DNA from 3 places in the Pseudomonas sp. O230 genome. Region 3 is predicted to be linked to each of the others. Evidence: predicted binding sites of a transcription regulator. Region 3 holds the regulator's gene; each other region holds the start of a gene.
What was found. The regulator sigma-54, encoded in region 3, starts transcription at its own class of promoters, with help from an activator protein. The targets are predictions, from matches to a motif close to ANTGGCATNNANNTTGCTNT.

Region 1 (7,549 bases), on a different contig from region 3:
TCCACCAGTTTGCGCATGGCCGGGTTATCGAAGCCTTCGCCAATGATGTCGAACGACTGCAACAGCGGCACGCCGGCTTTCATCATCGTCGCCATCTGCCGGGTGAACAGGGCAATGTCTTGCGCCTTGATACGGTTGCCGAAGCTGAATATCGAGGCGGACTTCTTGCGCACCTTGCCGGGGTTGATGCCTTGCTTGCGCAGTTGCGCCTTGATCAAGGCCGGGTTCTGACCGCTGAGCTCGCCGGTCATCTTCGTGCCTTTCTTGTCGGTGCCTTCCCAGGCATACACACTGATTTTCGCTGCTTTGACCGCCATGTTCAGTCCTTGGTGACCCGGTTGATTTCTTCAAGGCTGGTGATGCCTTGCATGGCCTTGATCAGCCCGGAGGTACGCAGGTCGTTGAAGCCGTCCTTGCGCATCTGGATGTCGATTTCCAACGAGTTGCCTTCGGCCATGATCAGCCGTTGCAGATCCGGTGTGTTTTTCACCACTTCATAAATCCCCACGCGCCCCTTGTAGCCGCCGTTGCACTGATCGCAACCGACCGGCTCATAGATCGTGAACGTGCCAATGCGTTCCTCGGGGAAGCCTTCCTTGATCAATGCCTCGCGGGGAATATCGATGGGTTTCTTGCAATGGCTGCACAGTTTGCGCGCCAGGCGCTGGGCGATGATCAGGCTGACCGACGTCGCGATGTTGAACCCCTGAATGCCCATGTTGTGCAGGCGGGTCAGGGTTTCCGCTGCGCTGTTGGTGTGCAGGGTCGACAGCACCAGGTGACCGGTCTGGGCGGCCTTGATCGCAATTTCGGCGGTTTCCAGGTCGCGGATCTCGCCGACCATGATCACGTCCGGGTCCTGGCGCAGGAACGAGCGCAGCGCCTGGGCAAAACCCAGTCCCTGCTTGGCATTGACGTTGACCTGGTTGATGCCTTCCATGTTGATCTCCACCGGGTCTTCGGCGGTGGAAATGTTGATGTCCACGGTGTTGAGAATGTTCAGCCCGGTGTAAAGCGACACAGTCTTGCCCGAACCGGTAGGGCCGGTCACCAGGATCATCCCCTGCGGCTGCTTCAGCGCGGCCATGTACAGGTCTTTTTGCTCAGGCTCGTAACCGAGGGCGTCGATGCCCATTTGCGCGCTCGATGGATCAAGGATCCGGATCACCACTTTCTCGCCCCACAGGGTCGGCAGGGTATTGACCCGGAAGTCGATGGACTTGCTCTTGGACAGGCGCATCTTGATCCGCCCGTCCTGCGGTTTGCGCCGTTCGGAGATGTCGAGGCTGGCCATGACTTTCAGGCGGGCGGCGATGCGGTTGGCCAGTTGAACCGGCGGCTTGGCGACTTCACGCAGTATGCCGTCGGTGCGCATCCGTACGCGGTAGGTTTTTTCGTAGGGCTCGAAATGCAGGTCGGAAGAACCGCTCCTGATCGCGTCGAGCAGCATCTTGTGGACGAAGCGCACCACCGGCGCGTCGTCGGCATCCTGTCCGGCGATGGCGTCCTGATGGGAGTCATCGATCGACTCGATGTCCACGCCATCAAGGTCGACGTCGGCCATGTCTTCGAGGCCGCTGGCATGGCTGTCGAAGAACTTTTCGATGGCGTTGCTGAGCTTGTCGTCCTCCACCAGGATGGCTTCGGTGTTCAGCCCGGTGCTGAACTGGATGTCGTTGATGGCCTGGTGATTGGTCGGGTCGGAAACCCCGACGAACAACTTGTTGCCCCGGCGCCAGAGGGGCAGGGCATGGTGCTGGCGAATCAGTTTTTCGCTGACCAGGCCCTTGGGTTGGGTGTCCTTGTCCAGGCAGTTGAGGTCGAGCAGCGCCATGCCGAAATGCTCGGAGGCGATCTCGGCGACCTGGCTGCTTTTCACCAGTTTGTTCTGCACCAGATAACTGACCAGGGAGATTTTTTGGCGTTGGGCCTGTTGATACGCCTGTTGCGCGCTTTTGTCAGTGAGCAGTTCGGCCAGAACCAATTGCTTGGCCAGACCGCTAAGGGCGATGTCATTCATGGGGATACCGGACGCAGACAGTTCATGACTTATAGCCTAGTCAACCGGTGGAGCCAAACCAGCGCTGTTCTGGTGACAAAAAGTGTCAGTTAGTGCGGATCCTGGGGACGGGAATAGCCGTCGCGTCGTTCCCGCGCCCCGCTAACAGGGGGCGGCGGGCTTGGCATGGGCTGTGCTGCGGTTAATTCAGATCATGAGATTTCGACTCATGCATGGAGCTTGTCTATGAATACTCAGAAAGGTTTTACGCTTATCGAACTGTTGATCGTGGTGGCGATCATCGGGATTCTGGCGACGTTTGCGTTGCCGGCTTATTCGAAGTATCAGGCACGAGCCAAGGTCACGGCCGGGCTGGCTGAGATTTCTGCTTTAAAGGTGAATTTTGAAGATGTGCTGAATCAGGGGGTCAACCCGGATTTGACCAAAGTTGGCGGCACTGCAACGACCACCAATTGCACGATCTCTGCTTCGGGCACTGCCTCTGACGGCAAAGGCACTATCGGTTGCACGATTCTTAATGCCCCAGCGCCAGTTCTTAGCAAGACCATTACGCTGACCCGCGACCCGACAACCGGCTGGTCTTGCACGACCAAGGTCGCTGCCGATTATGCCCCAGGCGGCTGTGTTGCCAACTAAAAGCCTGTTCTACATCGTTTGAAATATGCCCCGTTTAGAAAAAACGGGGCATTTTTTTTGTTAATCCAAAGGTGAACCGGAAAATCCCGAAATTTCATGGCCTTAGGCCCACGTTAAAACCTGCAACTTGCATGTAGAGAATGTCGAAGTCATGCAATTTGCATGATTACGAAAGTCGGTGTGTTTTTTAAGTTATTGATTTATAACGAATTATTGCCTGTCTCGGAGTTGGCACAGCGTTCGCAATATACCCAGTAACCCTGCTGACAAGACACGCAGCAGACTTTATGAAAAACAGGAGTTACTCGTATGAAGAAGTTCGCTATCGCTGCCGCTGCTGCTACCGCGCTGACCCTGACCATGGCCAACGCTGCATTCGCTCAAACCCAAGCCACTCAAGCGCCAATGACCTTGGCAGCCGGTGAAGTGACCAAGGCCAAGGAAGCTACCTCCGATACCTGGATCACCACCAAAGTCAAAAGTGACCTGGTAACCGAAAAAGGCATTCCTGGTACCGATATCAAAGTCGAAACCAACAAAGGTGTTGTATCCCTGTCGTCCACCGTCGCGGTGACTGACGCACAGAAAGCCACCGCTGTGGCGATCACCAAGAAAATCAAAGGCGTCAAAGCGGTCTCCGCTGACGGCCTGAAAGCCGAGTAAGGCAAGACTTCTCGCCTGAACGGGAGAAGGCGCGGTAGACGAGCCGAGTCATACGTCTGCCGCTACTTGAGAGTTCATGCGACGGCCATAAGGATGTGGCCATTACAGGCCCCGGACATTCGTGTTTGGGGCCTGTTCTATTGTGGGCACTGCAAAACCAAACGGTAGGAGGGCGTGTGTGTCAGTTACCGCGTTTGCTGGTGATCTGCCTAAGGCGATTACCTTCAAACCGCAGGTACTGGTACATCCCGCCGTTGGGCCCGTAGGTCCATTCCTCGACCTGGAATTCTTCCCGCCGGTTGGCGCTGCGCTTGTAGCCCAACAGATCACGACTGACCGGCTCTCCGCATTTCTGCAGCACTTCGCTGGACCTGTCCCCCACGCTGATCAATTGACTGCCACAGCGCAGGGTTTCGGCGGCCGAGGCATGACTGGCTGCCATGGCCAGTGTCAGGCTGATCAGCAATCGCCTGATCATCACTCGGCATCCAGGTGCAATGGCGTCACTACCCGGCCGTCACTTTCGGCTTCGCCGAGGCTGGCATCGATGAAGTACACGCGGTCATCGGCCAACTGAGCCTTGTCGACCAGATAATCCTTGATGCTGCTGGCGCGATCCTGGCCCAGTTGGCGTAACAGCACGTCGCTGGTACTCCAGAACTTGATCACGTCCGCACGCATTTTTGCGGTGCGTTCTTCCTTGCCCAGATCCTTCCATTCGACGGGTGGCTGGGTTTTCAGGCGGATGCGGTAGATGCCTTCCAGCAGCGGGCCTTTCTCGCCGTCCGGTACTTGAAGCAACGAAGCCTGTGCCGGCACTTTGTCGCCGCGACGCTGGAGCATCTTGTAGTAGTTGTACTGGTATTCCCGTTCCAGGCGTTGCTCGGCGATCAGCGGGCCATCACTGCTGGCGGCGGCGGTGCCTTCGATTTCCAGGCGCAGGGCCGGGCGTTCCTTGAGCGCATTGGACAGTTTGACCAACGAACCCTCGGCGTCCTTGCTCAGGTCGCTGGAACCCGGTGCGAACGACACCGTGCCCAGATCTTCCGAACCACCGCCACTGATCAGTCCGCCGATCATCTTGAATGGCGCGGCGGCGGCCTTGACGATCAGGTTACGCAGGGTCTGCCAGACAATCGGCATGACGCTGAACTGTGGATTGTTGAGGTCGCCTGTGACTGGCAGCTCGATGGAAATCTTGCCGTCGACGTCCTTGAGCAGGGCAATCGCCAGTTTCAACGGCAGGCTGACAGCATCCGGGCTGTCGACCTTTTCACCGAGCTGCAATTGTTCGACCACCACTTTGTTTTCAGCCTTGAGCTGGCCTTTGGTGATCAGGTAATGCAGGTCGAGATTGAGTCGGCCCTTGCGGATACGGTAACCGGCGAACTTGCCGGAGTAGGGCGTCAGTGTGGTCAGTTCCACCCGTTTGAAACTGGTGGCGATGTCGAGGCTGGCCATCGGGTCGAACGGGTTGACCGAGCCTTTGATGGTCACCGGTGCGTAGCGATCGACCTTGCCCTTGATGTCGACGGTCGCCGGTTTCGCCTGACGGCTGTCGATGGTGCCGATCTGGCCGTTGAGTTGTTGCACGGCGGTAGCGAAGTTCGGGGTCAGGCTGAAGTCGGCGAAGTTGGCTGAGCCGTCATTGATGGCAATACCGCCGATGTGGATGCCCAGCGGTTTGTCCTTGCTGGCGGGTTTGGCCGCTGCAGTTTTTGCGCCGGAATCGGGCGGCTGCGGGATCAGCAGGTCATCGACGTTGGTGGTGCGGTCATCGTTGATCATGAAGCGCACATAGGGCTGGAACAGGTTGACCTTGTCGATCGACAGGCTGTCGCCGTGCTGATAATTCAGGCCTTCGACCACCACCTGTTGCCACTTGAGAAAGTCGCGGGTTTTCAGGGTGTCGAGGGTGTGCAACTGATCGATCTGCGCACGTCCTGTCACGCTGAGCGCCAACGGCTCGGTGCTTTTCAGGTTGACCGCCAGGTCGCTGCCGAGCATGCCGCTGCGCAGTTCGAGGCGAATGAACGGGTTGATGTAGGACTGGGCGACCCGCAGGTCGATGTCCTTGGTCTTCACGTTCAGTCTGGCGCTGACCGGGGCCAGGTTGACCTCGCCCTCGGCGGTGATCTTGCCTTGCTTGCCCACGCCGGTATCGAGCTTGAGGGTAAATGGCGAGCCATTGAGGCTGTCGAAATTTTGCAGGTCCAGGTTTAGCGGCGTCAGATCAAGCGTCACCGCGGGTTGCGCTTTGCGGTCAGCCAGGTGCACCTGGTAATCGCGCAGTTGCACGTCTTTGAGCAACACCTGCCAAGGCTTGCTCGGCGCGACAGGGGCTTTCGGCGAGTCGGCTGCCGCTGGCGTGCTGACGGGTTCGGCTTTGGCTTTGGCGGCAGCCTTGGACGGTTGGCCAGCAAACAGCTTCTGCCAGTCGAGTTGCCCGTCGGCTTCAAGTGCTGCCCAGGTTTCCAGTTTCTGGCTGCGAATCTTGCCGACCACCACTTGCTGCTTGGCCAGGTCCACGGTGGTGTCGGTGATGTCCAGTCGAGCGAGTTTCGCCAGCGGTCGGCCGTCCGGTGCATTGATGGCGAAGGGCGCGACGCTGACCGCGACGTTGCTCAGCAGCAGTTCGGTTTCCTTGGACAGGTTGAGTTTGTAGTCGGTGCTCAGGTTCAGCACGCCGTTTTCCAGCACCAGCGGCAGCGCGTCGCGCACATAGGGCCAAAAGGCTTTCATCTGGCCGTCGGTGACTTTCAGCTTACCTTCGGAGGCGATCGGGATCAGGCTGAAATTGCCGGTCCAGTCGATCTGCCCACCGTTCGGGCCGATGGCCACAAGGGTCATGTCGGCGCTGTCTTCGGGCAGGGTGCTGAGGTTGTTCAGCTCGAAATCGAGTTTGTCGTAGAGGAATTCGATGGCTTCGCTGGGACGTTCATCCTTGAAGTGCACGGCACCGTCAGCCAGTTTGATCCGCTCTATGCGTAGCGGAAACGGTTTGGCGTTCGGGTCGGCCGGGGTCGGTTCGCTGGCGGGGATTTTGAACAGACCGAGCAGATTGAGTTTGCCGTCCTTGCCGAAGAGGATTTCGGTCTTGGGTTTGTCCAGTTCGATATCGGACAGGTGCAGCGCTTTGGTCCAGAGGCTGTCGATCTGCAGGTTGGCGTAGAGGCGTTCGAAGCCGACCTGCTCCTTGCCCGGTTCGCCGATGATCAGGCCCCACAGGGTGACTTCAAGGCTGAACGGGTTGAGTTCGATTCGCTGAATCGTGGCGGGCATCGTGGCGTAGTTGGCCAGTTGCTGGTTGGCCACCCGCAATGCGATACCCGGCAAAATCAGAAACCCCAGCAGGCTGTAGAGGGCCAGAGCGGTCAACAAGGCGCCGATAGCGCGGATCAATCCTTTGGGCATGTGCGGCTTCATCTGTCTGAATCGGAGTGCCTTGGAGTATGGCACGCGAATCCGGTTCCGAAGTAATCGCTCAGCCCAGGATTTTTCAGATTTATCTGGCGTGAATCAGAGCTGCAGGATCAGGGTTTTCAGCGGCGGCTGTTGATCCATGGACGGGAAATCGCCGCCCGGTTTCATCACGGTCCACTCGCGTACCGGGCGGCCGGCTTTCTCCGCGCAGCGCAAAATCTGTTCGCGCCAGTCATCCATGCTGACTTTTGCCAGGTTGTTGCAGCAGATCAGCACGCCATTGTCAGCGGTGGTCAGCAGCGCGGGTTTGAGCAGGCTCTGGTAGTCGCGCAGCAGGTCGACGGTGCCGAAGGCGCTCTTGGCCCAGGCCGGTGGATCCAGCAACACCAGGTCGTATTGACGTTGCTCCAGGCGTTGATAGCTCGGCAGTTTCTGCCCGCGACGCTGACTGATGGGCAGGCCGGCGAGTTGGCGGATCGCCGGGAAATAATCGGACTGGATGAACTGCATCGTCGGCAACTGCGGATTGAGCAGACCGTTTTCGCGGCCGACCGCCAGATTGCCCTCGGCGAAGTCCAGGTTGCACACCTCGCTCGCGCCACCGGCCGCAGCGCTCAGGCCGACGCCGCAGGTATAGGCAAACAGGTTGAGTACGCTTTTGTGCTGGCTGTGTTCCTTGACCCAGCCGCGAGTGTTGCGCAAGTCGAGGAACAGCAACGGATCCTGGCCGGCATGGCGGCCGCGAACCCGGTAATTGAGGCCCCATTCGTGACCGATCAGGTCTTGCAGGGCGGCTTCGTCGGCGTG
Region 2 (7,549 bases), on a different contig from region 3:
GACGGTGTTGACCACCCGCTGGTAACCGGCCTGCATGGCGTTGAACGCGCCAGCCATCTGCCCGACTTCGTCTGTGCAGGCCAACGGCACACGGGCCGAGAGGTCGCCGGTTTTTTCGACGTGGAGCATGACGTCTTTCAACGTATTGAGCTGACTGAGCAGAAAGCGGATCAATAATTGCGACGCCCCGAGCATCGCCAGCATCAGGATGAACACCGCCGCCGCGTAGTTGGCAAAACGCTCGCCGAACACCTGGCTCAGGCTCGGGCCATAGGCGATCACGGCGACGTGCTGGCCGTCGGCACGGGAGAACACTTCGGCGCCCATCAACGGGTTCTCGCCGAACAGTGGCATCGAGTTGATCTCGACCCAGCCGTTGCTGTCCGTCAGTTCCAGTACGGGTTGATCGTTGAGCAGCGGCGCGTGCCCGCGACTGAACGTCAGCAGGTTGTCGGCCTTGGGCAGCGCTTGCCCGGACGGCCAGGCGCCGAGCAGTCGTGCCTGTGCCTGAGCGGACGCTTGAGACGCGTGACTGCGAGCCTGTTGTTCAAGTTGCACGGCGTACAGCACCAGCAACAGGGTCGTGACGAAGGCGACAGCGTTGACCGCCCAGAATTTATATTTCAGCGAGATGTTGCTAAGCCAGGCACCCATGGAGGTCTTCTCTGATAGCGGAAACAGCATTGGCAAGGTGCCAGCATTGTGCCGCTACTCAACGCGCCGGACCTTGATATGGGTCAACATTCCCGGAGACGTTCACGCGCAGGAACTGCGGGGCGTAATGCGCTATCCTTCGCGCCTTCAAAATTCCCTCGCTACAGGATTCCGCCCTCATGAAAGCCGCACTCGTCGAACTCATCAGCAAAATCAGCTCCGGGTGCATGAGCGATGACGAAATCCTCAAAGTCGCCGACGAAGCGGCCCAGGCCTTCGCTGATCCAAAAGCTTTTCTGACAGCCAATCCGGACGTTAACTACGACGACACCTTCCCGATTTCCCTGGGCGAGTGGGTCGTCGTTGGCAGCCTGCCGGAAACCGTGCTGTTCCAGGCGGACACCTACGTGGACCTGTTTGCGCAGATCGTCGCGTCGTTCGGCCCGGGCGTGGATTTCAACATCAAACCCAAGCAACTGGCCAAGACCGAAGCGCTGACCGCGCTCAATCGCATCCAGGTACAGATGGGCAGCATGAACAAGGAAAATGGCGGTTACACGTTGATGAACTTCAGCCAACTGCTGGACGACGAACTGCAAGTGGTGCTGGTCTACGGCAACGACGTACCGCGTGTGCTCGAGTTGTGCGCCGAAGTCGGCATCACTGCCGCGCCGTCCCTGGAAGCCCTGAAAGTCGCTATCCACGTTTGATGGAATAAAACGGAACCCTCGCCAAGGCCGGCTATCCTAAGAATGCAATCCACTCTTAGGGAGCGACACCATGGGTTCCACGTTCAACGGCCTGGTTGGCCTGATCATTCTGGCCCTGGATATCTGGGCAATCATCAACGTGCTGAAAAGTGGCGTCTCGACCGGGATGAAAATTGTCTGGGTGTTGCTGATCCTGCTGCTGCCGGTCCTGGGCCTGATCATCTGGGCCATCGCCGGGCCACGGGGCAACGTGCGGATCTGAGCCAACACCAAACCTGTAGGAGCCGGCTTGCCTGCCGCTGTGTATTTGACAGACCACGTCGTCTGCATCGCAGGCAAGCCGGCTCCTACAGGTATGGGGTCACCAGAAGGTTCGACCTGTCATCTTCCGCGACGTAGAATGCGCGCCTTTCCCGGGCAATCGAGCTGATCGATTGGCCTTCATGGGCGGGTAACCGTCCGTTGCCACCGCATTTCTCGGAGCACTTCCCATGAGCAACACTCCAACCAGCGATTACCTGGAAACCCTCTACGAAGGCTACGGCCAGCGTTTTCGCATGGAAAAACTGCTGCACGAAGTGCGCACCGAACACCAGCACCTGGTGATTTTCGAAAACCCGCGCATGGGCCGGGTCATGGCGCTGGACGGTGTGATCCAGACCACCGAAGCCGACGAATTCATCTACCACGAGATGCTCACCCACGTGCCGATCCTGGCGCACGGCAGCGCCAAACGCGTGCTGATCATCGGTGGCGGCGACGGCGGCATGCTGCGTGAAGTGGCCAAACACGGTGGCGTCGAGCACATCACCATGGTCGAGATCGACGGCACCGTGGTCGAGATGTGCAAGGAGTTCCTGCCGAACCACTCCAAGGGTGCGTTCGAAGATCCGCGCCTGAACCTGGTGATCGACGACGGCATGCGTTTCGTCGCCACCACCACTGAAAAGTTCGACGTGATCATTTCCGACTCCACCGACCCGATCGGCCCGGGCGAAGTGCTGTTCTCGGAAAACTTCTACCAGGCTTGCCGTCGTTGCCTTAATGAAGGCGGCATCCTGGTGACCCAGAACGGCACACCGTTCATGCAAATCGAAGAAGTCAAAACCACTGCCGGCCGCCTGCGCAGCCTGTTCCCGGATTGGCACTTCTACCAGGCCGCCGTGCCGACCTACATCGGCGGCTCGATGACCTTTGCCTGGGGCGCGACCGACACTGCCTATCGCAAATTGTCCCGCGAAACCTTGCAGCAGCGCTTTGCCGGGAGCGGCATCATCACCCGCTACTACAACCCGGAAATCCACATCGGCGCCTTCGCTTTGCCGCAGTACGTGTTGCAGGCCGTGAACAAGCCAAGCAACGACTAACCTTATTCACATCCCCTGTGGGAGCTGGCTTGCCAGCGATTGGATCACTGCGGTGTGTTTGACGAACCGCGGTGTATGCATCGCTGGCAAGCCAGCTCCCACAGGTTCTGTGTGTTTTCATGTTGGTGTGCCGTAATCCGTTTGAACGATCGGTCAGGGTAAAAGTCCAGATGGATGTAAGCCCATCTACGGGTTTGATCGAGGAGGCAGTGATGCAAAAGTGGAAAATCACTTTCGTGGATGATCACGGTGAAACGGTCGATGAAGTCTTTGAGTGCGAGGAGTGCCCGGACAACGAGCATGCCGCCAAACTCATCAAGGCCCGGCTCCTTCCTGTCGCAGCCGAACTGGATCTGAATGATCTGGAAGGGCGAACTGCTGATGCAAGCGTCAAAAGCCTCAAGGCCCAGAACAGCATACAAATCCTCGGCATCACGCCAATCTGAATATCTCCTGTCTCAATCCTATCCAGGCCTTGGCAGCGCCTCTGACTTGGGGCTACTCTGCAAGCGAGATCAGCGAATGGATCGCTAAGGTCTGGTCTTGTCAGCTACATGCTTGTTTCCCATCGGCAATTGGTTTGCCGCATAGCGCGCACCATTCGGTTGCGGGCGTCGGGAGTACGGAAAGTCTATCCATCGGTTCAGGAGGACGTTTCATGAGCACAGCCTATCAAGAAGACATCAGCAGCTCGGTGCTGCGCCGCATGAAAGAAGGCGGTTTTGACTTTTCACGTTTCCATCCCATCGAGTTCTACGCCATTTTCCCGGACGAGGAGCGGGCACGCAGGGCGGCAGGGCATTATTCCGGCGAATCCATGAATGCACAGATCAGCGTGCGCGACGACGGTGCCTGGGCTCTGGAACTGAGCAAAGTGATGTCCGCCACTTACGACGGCATCGGCGACTTTGAGCAGGATTTCGAGGCGGTGGTCGAGCCTTTGGGGGGCATCATCGAAGGATGGGGCGTCAAGCAGGAGGTACGAGGGCTACTCGCATAACACTATGAACAGCGACAATATCCACTAACGGCTGACCTACGGGTTGGCCGTTTTCGTTTGTGGATTCAACGCCGACCTTTGTAGGAGCCGGCTTGCTGGCGATGGCGTCCTCCCAATCTCTGCAAAACAGGCTGCCACGCCACCGGGCACAAATCCGGAAACAAAAAAAAGCCGCCTGAGCAAGGCGGCTAAAAGGGAAGTTCGGTGAGCAATTCCAGCGAATGCGCCGATTATCCGCACCAACTGCCGAGCACTGAAATCAACTCTGACTATGCTGGTGATAGACGACAGCATTGCTTCGCAATGAAGCGGGGGCGATCAGGTTGGGGCATTTACCGCACAGGATTGGTGCGGTGTTAATGATGTGATTATCCAACTGATTGATATCAAAGCGTTTCTGCCGATGGCACGGGCCTTGCGAAGCCTAGATGTCCGGGTGACAAGGAGTACGGCATGATCCGCACCTATTTTGATGAGATGTACGATGCCGGCGGCCAGGTCCGCCCGCATTATCGGGAGTTTGCCCGTTGGCTAGCCGAAACGCCTGACGAGCTTTTGGCACAACGGCGACGCGAGGCCGATCTGTTGTTTCATCGCGCCGGGATTACCTTCACGCTCTACGGGGACGAGCAGGGGACAGAGCGCCTGATTCCCTTCGACACCATTCCGCGCAGCATTCCCGCCAGTGAATGGCGGATCGTCGAACGCGGCTGCATCCAGCGGGTCAAGGCGCTGAACATGTTCCTTGCCGACCTCTATCACGAGCAGCGCATCATCAAGGCCGGCATCATCCCGGCCGAGCAAGTGCTGGCCAACGAGCAATACCAGTTGGCAATGCAGGGCCTGGATTTGCATCGGGATATCTATTCGCACATCTCCGGCGTCGACCTGGTGCGCGATGGCGACGGCACGTACTACGTGCTCGAAGACAACCTTCGTACACCCAGCGGCGTGAGCTACATGCTCGAAGACCGCAAGATGATGATGCGACTGTTCCCCGAGTTGTTCTCGGCCCAGCGCATCGCGCCGATCGACCATTATCCCAACCTGTTGCTCGACACCCTGAAAAGCTCCAGCCCCATCGACAACCCGAGCGTGGTGGTGTTGACGCCGGGTCGCTTCAACAGCGCGTTTTTCGAGCATGCGTTTCTGGCGCGGGAAATGGGCGTTGAACTGGTAGAAGGCGCGGACCTGTTCGTGCGGGATGACAAGGTGTTCATGCGCACCACCGACGGGCCAAAAGCGGTGGACGTGATCTACCGTCGCCTCGACGACGCCTTCCTTGATCCGCTGGCATTCAACCCGGACTCGATGCTCGGCGTGCCGGGGCTGTTGTCGTCGTACCGCTCGGGCAATGTGGTGCTGGCGAATGCCATTGGCACCGGGGTCGCGGACGATAAATCGGTGTATCCGTTTGTGACGGACATGATCCGTTTCTACCTCGATGAAGAACCGATCCTGAAAAACGTGCCGACGTTCCAGTGTCGTAATCCCTCTGAACTTTCCCACGTGCTGGCCAATCTTCCAGAACTGGTAGTCAAGGAAACCCAGGGCTCCGGCGGTTATGGAATGCTGGTGGGGCCGGCGGCGACGGCGGCGGAAATCGAATCCTTCCGCGAGCGGATCAAGGCCAAGCCTCACGCGTACATCGCACAACCAACGCTGTCTCTGTCGACCTGTCCGACCTTTGTCGAAAACGGCATCGCACCACGCCACATCGACCTGCGTCCGTTTGTATTGTCTGGCCGCGAAACCCGGGTTGTGCCCGGCGGTTTGACCCGTGTCGCCCTGCGTGAAGGCTCCCTGGTGGTGAATTCCTCCCAGGGTGGCGGAACCAAGGACACCTGGGTGGTCGAGGATTGAAGGAAGCCTGCCATGTTAAGTAGAACTGCCTCGGATTTGTATTGGATGTCGCGTTACCTGGAGCGGGCGGAAAACCTCGCACGGATGCTCGACATCAGTTATTCGCTGTCACTGATGCCACAGGATGGTCGCGGGGATGGTCTGCATGAGCTCGCCATGCCGCTGCTGATTACCGGCACCCTGGACGATTACCTCGAACGCCACGGCGAGTTGCATGCCGAACGGCTGCTGCACTTTTTCGCCCTGGACGCGGCCAACCCGGCGAGCATTTACAGCTGCCTCGGTTCGGCGCGGGCCAGTGCCCACGCCGTGCGGGGGCGAATCACCGCCGACATGTGGGAAAACATCAACGCCACGTGGCTGGAAATTCGCGGCATTGCCGAGCAAGGCTTGAGTCGCTACGGCATGAGCCGGTTCTGCGAGTGGATCAAGGAACGGTCCCACCTGTTTCGCGGCGCGTCCTACGGCACGATCATGCGCAACGATGCGTTCCGGTTTATTCGTCTGGGCACCTTTATCGAAAGGGCTGACAACACCTTGCGCCTGCTCGATGCGCGCTACGAAATGGCGGGCGATCAGGCCGAAGCGGTCAGCGACGGCACGGCTCACGCCTATTACCAGTGGAGTGCCTTGTTGCGAGCCTTGTCGTCGTTCGAGGCCTACACCGAAATCTACCGCGACGCCCCCGGCGCCCGGCACGTCGCCGAGTTGCTGTTGCTGCGCGCCGATGTCCCGCGATCCCTGCGCGCCTGCACCGAAGAAATCGACCAGATCCTCGCTCAACTGCCGGGGGCCAATGGCCGTCCTGCGCAACGTTTGGCCGCCGAAATGGATGCACGCCTGCGCTACACCGGCATCAACGAAATTCTCGACGAAGGCCTGCATGCCTGGCTGACCGAGTTCATCCCGCTGGTGCGCCAGTTGGGTAACGCCATACACAGTTCCTACCTGGAGGCTGCATGAGACTTTCCATTAGCCACGAGACCACCTATCACTACGAAGATCAGGTGCGGGCGAGCATCCAGTACCTGCGACTCACCCCCCACGACAGCGAGCGCCAGCACGTGCTCAGTTGGCAGCTCGACCTGCCGCGTCCGGTGCGCGCGCAACTGGATCCGTTCGGCAACATCCTGCACGTGCTGACCATGGACGAGCCGCATGAAGCGATCATCATTGGCGCCCGTGGCCAGGTCGATATCGACGAATTGCGCGAAGCCGAGCACGAGAGCCAGTCGGCGCTGCCGTTCCTGCGCTTCACGCGCCTCACTGAAGCCGACGAAGCCCTGCGCGCGTTCGCTGAGAAAGCCTGCAAAAAGCGTCGGGATCGCACGGCGCTGATTGACTTGATGCATGGGCTGAATTCGCACATGACCTACACGCCGGGTTCCACCGAAGTGGACACCAGCGCTGCTCAAGCCTTCGCCGGGCGTTCGGGTGTCTGTCAGGACCACACCCACGCGTTTCTCGCCTGCGCCCGCAGCCTGGGCATTCCGTCGCGTTATGTGTCGGGCTATTTGTACAGCGAGAACAGCGAGCATCTGGCCAGTCACGCGTGGGCGGAAGCCTGGCTCGATGACGCCTGGTACAGCTTTGACGTGACCAACGAACTGGCGCGGCCGGAGCGGCATTTGAAGCTGGCGGTGGGCCTGGATTATCTGGACGCTTGCCCGGTACGCGGGATGCGTCGCGGCGGTGGGTGCGAGCAGATGCATGCGAAGGTGTTTGTGTCGCCGACGCCGATGCCGGTTATTTCAGTCCAGCAGCAGTAAACCTGGACACCGCACAACCCCTGTAGGAGCTGGCTTGCCAGCGATGAAGTGTCAGTCGACATCGTTTTGGCTGATTCACCATCGCTGGCAAGCCAGCTCCTGCGAGGGACCGCGTCAGGGCTTAATTTTGCGCCCGGCCATATGCTTCAAATATCCCACCAACATGTCCAGATCCCCATCCGGCAG
Region 3 (7,549 bases):
TGCTGGTGGTCACGCATGAAGTCATCCCCGAGTCGCGCCGCAATGGTCACGACAAGCTTGCCAGCCTTGGGCTGCTGATCGGGTTTTGTCTGATGATGGTGATGGATACGGCGCTCGCCTAGGCGAGCGTTACTCGCCTTCGTCGAAGAAGTTGTTGATCAGCGCGACCAGCGCGTCCAGCGCTTCCTGTTCCTGCTGGCCTTCCGTGCTCAGATGGATTTTGGTCCCTTTGCCTGCAGCCAGCATCATCATGGCCATGATGCTTTTGCCGTCGACCGTGGATTCCGGCGTGCGTCCTACCCTGATCGTGCAATCCTTGAACTGACCGGCCACGCCGACGAACTTGGCGGAAGCACGGGCATGTAGGCCCAGCTTGTTGATGATTTCGATTTCCAGAGCAGGCATCGCGATGTGAATCCTTTAGCTGAGGTCGCGGTGGCGAACCTGGACGTTCTTCAGGGATTTTTGCAGGACCTGGCCCAGACGTTCGGTCAGGTAGACGGAGCGGTGATGCCCGCCGGTGCAGCCAATGGCAATGGTGACATAAGCACGGTTGCTGGCGGCAAAGCGGGGCAGCCATTTGAGCAGGTACGTGGAGATGTCCTGGAACATCTCCTCGACGTCCGGCTGGGCCGCCAGGTACTCGGCAACCGGCAGATCAAGCCCGGACTGATCGCGTAGCTCCGGCTTCCAATAGGGGTTCGGCAGGCAGCGCACGTCGAACACCAGATCGGCGTCCACCGGCATGCCGCGCTTGAATCCGAAAGACTCCACCAAAAACGCAGTACCGGGTTCCGGCTGGTTCAGCAGGCGCAACTTGATGGTATCGCGCAGCTGATACAGGTTCAGGTTGGTGGTATTGACCTTGAGATCGGCGAGGTCGGCAATCGGCCCGAGCAGGCTGGTTTCATCGTTGATCGCTTCTGCCAGTGAGCGGTTGGCGCTGCTCAGCGGGTGGCGACGACGAGTTTCCGAAAAGCGCTTCAGCAAGGTTTCTTCGTCGGCGTCCAGGTACAGGACATCGCACTGGATATGCCGGCTGCGAACTTCTTCGAGCAGTTCCGGAAACCGGCTCAAGTGGCTGGGCAGGTTGCGCGCGTCGATGGAAACGGCCACCAGCGGCTGCGCCAGTTCGGTGTGGATCAGCGCGCGCTCGGCCAGTTCCGGCAACAACCCGGCGGGCAGGTTGTCGATGCAGTAATAGCCGTTGTCCTCGAGAACATCGAGCGCGGTACTTTTACCTGAGCCGGAACGGCCACTGACGATGATCAAGCGCATGATTAGTGCCCGTTTTGCTCGTCCAGGACAACCTGATACAAGGCTTCATTGCTCACGGCGCTACGCAGGCGATCACGGACTTCCTTGCGATCGAGCATGCTGGCGATCTGGCGGAGCAATTCAAGGTGCGCATCGGTAGCGGCTTCCGGGACCAGCAGAACGAACAGCAGGTCAACCGGAGCACCGTCGATGGCGTCGAAATCGATGGGGGCGTCCAGGTGCATCAAGGCACTGATGGGCGAGTTACAGCCTTTGAGACGGCAGTGAGGAATGGCGATGCCGTTGCCAAAACCGGTCGAACCGAGTTTTTCACGGGCAATCAAAGCCTCGAAGACAACTTGCATCTCCAGATCCGGCACTTCCCGGGCGATCAGGTTGGCAATTTGCTCGAGGGCTTTCTTTTTGCTGCCGCCCGGCACGTTCACGATGGAACGGCCGGGGGTCAGGATGCTTTCAAGTCGGATCATGGGTTGGGAGTGTTAACGACCGGTCGCGCCCTGGAGGAGGCTTTGGGTCTTTTCCTTATGCTTTTTGAGTTGTTTATCCAGCTTGTCGGTCAATGCGTCGATCGCCGCGTACATATCGGTATGCTCCGCGTTTGCGACCACTTCATTGCCGGGAATATGCAGCGTGGCTTCGATTTTCTGCTTCAGCTTTTCGACCGTCATCGTGACCTGCACGTTGGTGATCTTGTCGAAATGCCTCTCTAACCGTTCGAGTTTTTCGCCGATGTAGGTGCGAAGAGGTTCGGTCACTTCCAGTTGGTGTCCACTGATGTTGACTTGCATACAGCTTCTCCTTCGTTGCCAGTGCATAAAGCGGTAGACCAGATGATCTACCACTGGAACGCTGTGGCGTGGCTCTACATCAACCGCTTGCGTTCGCTCGAAGGCGCGATCCCGAGGGATTCGCGGTACTTGGCGACGGTGCGGCGAGCCACCTGAATGCCTTGTGCCTCCAGTAAACCAGCGATCTTGCTGTCACTCAACGGCTTTTTCTGATTTTCCGCAGCAACCAGTTTTTTGATGATCGCGCGGATTGCCGTGGACGAGCATTCGCCGCCTTCGGAGGTGCTGACGTGGCTAGAGAAAAAGTATTTCAACTCATATATGCCCCGAGGGGTATGCATGAATTTTTGCGTGGTCACCCGCGAAATCGTCGATTCGTGCATGCCCACCGCTTCGGCGATGTCATGCAGGACCAGCGGTTTCATCGCTTCGTCGCCATATTCCAGAAAACCGCGCTGATGCTCGACGATCTGGGTGGCAACTTTCATCAGGGTTTCGTTACGGCTTTGCAGGCTCTTGATGAACCAGCGGGCCTCTTGCAACTGATTGCGCATGAAGGTGTTGTCGGCGCTGGTGTCGGCGCGGCGCACGAAACCGGCGTATTGGGCGTTGACCCGCAGCCGTGGCACCGACTCCTGATTCAGCTCGACCAGCCAGCGCTCATTGTCTTTGCGCACGATCACGTCGGGTACGACGTACTCGGCTTCACTGGACTCGATCTGCGAGCCAGGGCGCGGGTTGAGGCTCTGAACCAGCTCGATCACCTGGCGCAGTTCGTCTTCCTTGAGCTTCATGCGGCGCATCAACTGGCTGTAGTCGCGGCTGCCGAGCAGGTCAATGTAATCGGTGACCAGGCGCTTGGCCTCGGCCAGCCAAGGTGTCTTGGCAGGCAGTTGGCGCAATTGCAGCAGCAGGCATTCACCCAGGTTGCGCGCGCCGATGCCGGCCGGTTCAAATTGCTGGATGCGGTGCAGGACGGCTTCGATTTCGTCCAGCTCGATGTCGAGTTCCGGATCGAAGGCTTCGAGGATTTCCTCGAGAGTTTCGTCCAGGTAGCCCTGATTGTTGATGCAATCGATCAGGGTCACGGCGATCAGGCGATCGGTGTCGGACATCGGCGCCAGGTTCAGTTGCCACAACAGATGGCTTTGCAGGCTTTCACCGGCGGATGTACGGGTAGTGAAATCCCACTCGTCGTCATCGTTGCTCGGCAGGCTGCTAGCGCTGGTCTGGTAGACATCTTCCCATGCGGTGTCGACGGGCAGTTCGTTGGGAATGCGCTCGTTCCAGTCACCTTCCTCGAGGTTGTCCACCGTCGGGGCGGTTTCCTGATAAGAGGGTTCTGAGACGTCGGCGTTAGGTTGCTGTTCGGCTTTGTCGGCCAAGGGGTCGGCGTTATCGAAGTCGTCGCCTTCTTCCTGGCGTTCGAGCATCGGATTGGACTCCAGGGCCTCCTGGATTTCCTGTTGCAGGTCCAGGGTCGACAATTGGAGCAGGCGGATGGCCTGTTGCAGCTGCGGTGTCATCGTCAGCTGCTGGCCCATTCTCAAGACTAGCGATGGTTTCATGGCAGGGGCTAAACACCTTATTCGCCGGCGCACATGCGCCATCCACTACAGGGCGCCGAAGCGCCAAACATAAGCAAATTATATGCCCGAAACCGTAGCGTTTGCCTAGAGCGCTGTAACAATAAAAAAGTATTGATTTTTTATCGAGACAAGCGCTCGGGCAACCAGCCAGACACCTCAGTGCTTACAGGCGGAACTCATGGCCCAGATAGACTTCTTTCACGAGGTCGTTGGCCAGGATGGTAGCCGAATCACCTTCGGCGATCAGTTGGCCATCGTTGACGATGTAGGCCGTTTCGCAGATATCCAGGGTTTCACGGACGTTGTGGTCAGTGATCAGCACGCCAATGCCCTTGGCCTTGAGGTGGTAGATGATCTGTTTGATGTCGCCCACCGAAATCGGGTCCACGCCGGCGAACGGTTCGTCGAGGAGGATGAATTTCGGGTTGGTTGCCAGTGCGCGGGCGATTTCCACACGACGGCGTTCGCCACCGGAGAGGCTCATGCCGAGGTTGTCGCGGATGTGGGTGATGTGAAATTCCTGCAGCAGGCTTTCCAGTTCCTTTCGACGACCGGCCTTGTCGAGTTCCTTGCGGGTCTCGAGGATTGCCATGATGTTATCGGCGACCGAGAGTTTGCGGAAGATCGATGCTTCTTGCGGAAGATAGCCGATACCGGCCTTCGCGCGACCGTGCATCGGCTGGTGGCTGACGTCCAGATCATCGATCAGGACGCGGCCCTGATCGGCCTGAACCAGGCCGACAATCATGTAGAAGCAGGTGGTTTTACCGGCGCCGTTAGGGCCAAGCAGGCCGACGATCTGACCGCTGTCGATGGACAGGCTGACGTCGCGCACGACCTGACGGCTCTTGTAGCTCTTGGCCAGATGCTGAGCTTTCAGAGTTGCCATTAAGGGGCCTTTTGCTCTTCGGTTTTCTTTTTCGGCTGGATCACCATGTCGATGCGCGGACGCGACTCGGTCACGTTGGTGCCTGTGGCACGACCGGCGCTGGCAAGCTTTTTGTTGGTGTCGTAGACGATTTTCTCGCCTTGGGTGACGTTACCGTCCTTGTCGACAACTTTTGCCTTATCGATCAGCACGACGCGGTCTTGCGAAGCGTGGTACTGGATAGTGACGCCCCAACCCTGGACCGGCTTGGTGTCGCCCGCCGTTTGCAGTTGTTCGAAATAGGCGAGGTTGCCCACCGAAGTCACCACGTCGATGTCGCCCGCAGGGGTGCGGGTCATGGTCACAGTATTGCCTTTAACGATCATCGAGCCCTGGGTGATGATCACGTCACCTTTATAGGTGGCAATACCGTTCTTGTCGTCCAGTTGGGCGTCGTCGGCCTGGATGCGGATAGGCTGCTGTTGATCGTTCGGCAGAGCCCAGGCGCTCACGCTTCCCAGTGCTGCGCCCAGACCGAGCAAAATAGGGAGAGTTTTAACGAGCCTCATACTGTCCTCTTACGTTCGATAGCAGGTGTATCCTGCTTTCTTTCAAATACGCTTTCATTCCCTTGCCAGTCGATACACCGCCAGCGCCGTCGATTCTAACGGGTTGCTCGGTCTGCGCATATTGCTGTTGCGGGAACACGGTCATGCGGGTGGAAGTAATCAGGGTCTTGCGGTTTTTCTCGTCGAAACGCGTGATGCGCACCGAGTCGATCAGTTCGACCTGAGTGCCGTCCGGGTTGACTTCGCCGTGTTCGCTCTGGACGTGCCAGGGGAACTGGGTGCCGCGAAACAGGTTCAGGTCCGGGTTCGTCAACAGCGTCACTTCTGTCGCTTTCAGGTGTTCAACCTTGTCGGACGTCATTTCGTATTGCAGTTTGCCATCCGGCAGGTACTGCACGCTGTGCGCGTTGATCGCGTAGTAATCGATCTCGCTTTCATCGACCGTAGCCACTGGCTTATCGAGGAAGCGTTCCGGGCTGATGTTCCAGTAGCCGACCGCGGCAAAAATCGCTGCGATGCAACCGAACACCAGGATGTTGCGAAATTTCTTGCTCAGCATAGTTGGCTCACAGGTACGCGGCGTTGGCCGCATCGAGGCGGCCCTGGGCGCGCAGGATCAATTCGCAGAATTCGCGAGCGGCACCCTCGCCACCACGGGCCTGGGTGATGCCGTGGGCGTGTTCACGCACGAAGCTGGCGGCATTGGCCACCGCCATGCCCAGGCCAACGCGGCGAATCACCGGCAGGTCTGGCAGGTCGTCGCCGAGGTAGGCGACTTGCTCATAGTTTAGGTTGAGCTGGGCGAGTAGCTCGTCGAGCACCACCAGTTTATCTTCGCGGCCCTGATAAAGGTGGGGGATACCGAGGTTCTTCGCCCGTCGCTCGACCACCGGGGTCTTGCGGCCGCTGATGATAGCCGTCTGCACGCCCGCTGCCATCAACATCTTGATGCCCTGGCCGTCGAGTGTGTTGAATGTCTTGAATTCGCTGCCGTCTTCGAGGAAATAAAGACGCCCGTCGGTCAGGACGCCGTCGACGTCGAATACCGCCAGTTTGATCTGTTTGCCGCGTTGCAGCAGGTCCGTGCTCATTACATTACTCCCGCACGCAGCAAGTCGTGCATGTTCAAGGCGCCGACTGGGCGGTCTTCGCTATCGACCACGACCAGCGCGTTGATTTTATGGTCTTCCATGATTTTCAGGGCCTCGGCCGCGAGCATCTCGGCGCGGGCGGTCTTGCCGTGGGCGGTCATGACCTGGTCGATCGTCGCGCTATGGATGTCGATGCTGCGGTCCAGGGTGCGGCGCAAATCGCCGTCGGTGAAGATCCCTGCGAGTTTGCCGTCGGCTTCGAGGATCACCGTCATGCCCAGGCCTTTGCGGGTCATTTCCATCAAAGCGTCTTTGAGTAGCGTGCCGCGCTGGACTTGCGGCAGCTCTTGCCCGGCGTGCATGACGTTTTCCACTTTCAATAGCAGGCGTCGGCCCAGCGCGCCACCGGGGTGGGAAAACGCGAAGTCTTCAGCGGTGAAACCGCGGGCTTCGAGTAGCGCAACGGCCAGGGCGTCGCCCATGACCAGCGCCGCGGTGGTCGACGACGTCGGTGCCAGGTTCAGCGGACAGGCTTCATGCTCGACATGCACGTTGAGGTTGACCTCGGCAGCCTTGGCCAGCGGTGAATCGGGGTTGCCGGTCACGCTGATCAGTTTGATGCCCAGGCGCTTGATCAGCGGCAGCAGGGTGACGATTTCGTTGGTGGAGCCGGAGTTCGACAGGGCCAGGATGATGTCATCGCGGGTGATCATGCCCATGTCGCCGTGACTGGCTTCGGCTGGGTGCACGAAGAACGCCGTGGTGCCGGTGCTGGCCAGGGTGGCCGCGATCTTGTTGCCGATGTGCCCTGATTTGCCCATGCCGACCACGACCACGCGGCCTTTGCTGGCCAGAATCATCTCGCAAGCGCGTACGAAATCTGCGTCGATATGGGGCAGCAAGCCTTGTACGGCTTCCAGTTCGAGGCGGATGGTGCGTTGTGCTGATTGAATCAGGTCGCTGGATTGGCTCATGTCAGAAATCGTATAGCCTGATGAAAAGGCGGCGATTATAGCGGTAATGATCGAAACCCTCACGCAAGTTCGTCGCGCTTTGTCATTCCCTGTTACCGATAACCCTCCTAATGAAGCTTTTTGCCTGTCATGTTGCTGAACATGGCCTGGCTTGGCGCTTGGGCGCTTGGCAATTGCAGTGATATAGTTCGCCGCCAGTTCGGCCTGCCCGGGAGGCATGTGCTTTCGCCAGAAAGTCAGGCGTCCGAGTGAGAGGCTGCATCGCAAGGAGTTTAGATGAGTGCCGATAACGCCTACGCGGTCGAGCTGAAGGGACTGACCTTCAAGCGCGGTGCGCGCAGCATTTTCAATAACGTCGATATCCGTATTCCACGCGGCAAGGTCACCGGCAT

Region 1: ACI77H_RS24840 (pilin) is a predicted target of sigma-54. The motif match lies at 2,180-2,199, and genes of this name have one in related genera.
Region 2: ACI77H_RS05210 (circularly permuted type 2 ATP-grasp protein) is a predicted target of sigma-54. The motif match lies at 4,134-4,153, and genes of this name have one in related genera.

The regions. Positions count from the first base shown of each region.
Region 1 is NZ_JBJGXN010000011.1:305,400-312,948, forward strand. Features, by position in the region: gene ACI77H_RS24830 (type II secretion system F family protein) at 1-317, opposite strand, end outside; gene pilB (type IV-A pilus assembly ATPase PilB) at 320-2,020, opposite strand; gene ACI77H_RS24840 (pilin) at 2,246-2,656, shown strand; gene ACI77H_RS24845 (BON domain-containing protein) at 2,966-3,319, shown strand; gene ACI77H_RS24850 (DUF2845 domain-containing protein) at 3,501-3,797, opposite strand; gene ACI77H_RS24855 (DUF748 domain-containing protein) at 3,797-6,745, opposite strand; gene ACI77H_RS24860 (class I SAM-dependent rRNA methyltransferase) at 6,839-7,549, opposite strand, start outside.
Region 2 is NZ_JBJGXN010000002.1:409,540-417,088, reverse strand. Features, by position in the region: gene ACI77H_RS05240 (methyl-accepting chemotaxis protein) at 1-654, opposite strand, end outside; gene ACI77H_RS05235 (hypothetical protein) at 834-1,364, shown strand; gene ACI77H_RS05230 (PLDc N-terminal domain-containing protein) at 1,435-1,626, shown strand; gene speE (polyamine aminopropyltransferase) at 1,856-2,731, shown strand; gene ACI77H_RS05220 (hypothetical protein) at 2,944-3,177, shown strand; gene ACI77H_RS05215 (ribonuclease E inhibitor RraB) at 3,390-3,731, shown strand; gene ACI77H_RS05210 (circularly permuted type 2 ATP-grasp protein) at 4,185-5,594, shown strand; gene ACI77H_RS05205 (alpha-E domain-containing protein) at 5,607-6,557, shown strand; gene ACI77H_RS05200 (transglutaminase domain-containing protein) at 6,554-7,363, shown strand; gene ACI77H_RS05195 (c-type cytochrome) at 7,478-7,549, opposite strand, start outside.
Region 3 is NZ_JBJGXN010000012.1:49,474-57,022, forward strand. Features, by position in the region: gene ACI77H_RS25235 (ZIP family metal transporter) at 1-122, shown strand, start outside; gene ACI77H_RS25240 (HPr family phosphocarrier protein) at 130-405, opposite strand; gene rapZ (RNase adapter RapZ) at 421-1,278, opposite strand; gene ptsN (PTS IIA-like nitrogen regulatory protein PtsN) at 1,281-1,745, opposite strand; gene hpf (ribosome hibernation-promoting factor, HPF/YfiA family) at 1,758-2,066, opposite strand; gene ACI77H_RS25260 (RNA polymerase factor sigma-54) at 2,141-3,634, opposite strand; gene lptB (LPS export ABC transporter ATP-binding protein) at 3,819-4,544, opposite strand; gene lptA (lipopolysaccharide transport periplasmic protein LptA) at 4,544-5,092, opposite strand; gene lptC (LPS export ABC transporter periplasmic protein LptC) at 5,079-5,651, opposite strand; gene ACI77H_RS25280 (HAD family hydrolase) at 5,659-6,183, opposite strand; gene ACI77H_RS25285 (KpsF/GutQ family sugar-phosphate isomerase) at 6,183-7,157, opposite strand; gene ACI77H_RS25290 (ATP-binding cassette domain-containing protein) at 7,434-7,549, shown strand, end outside.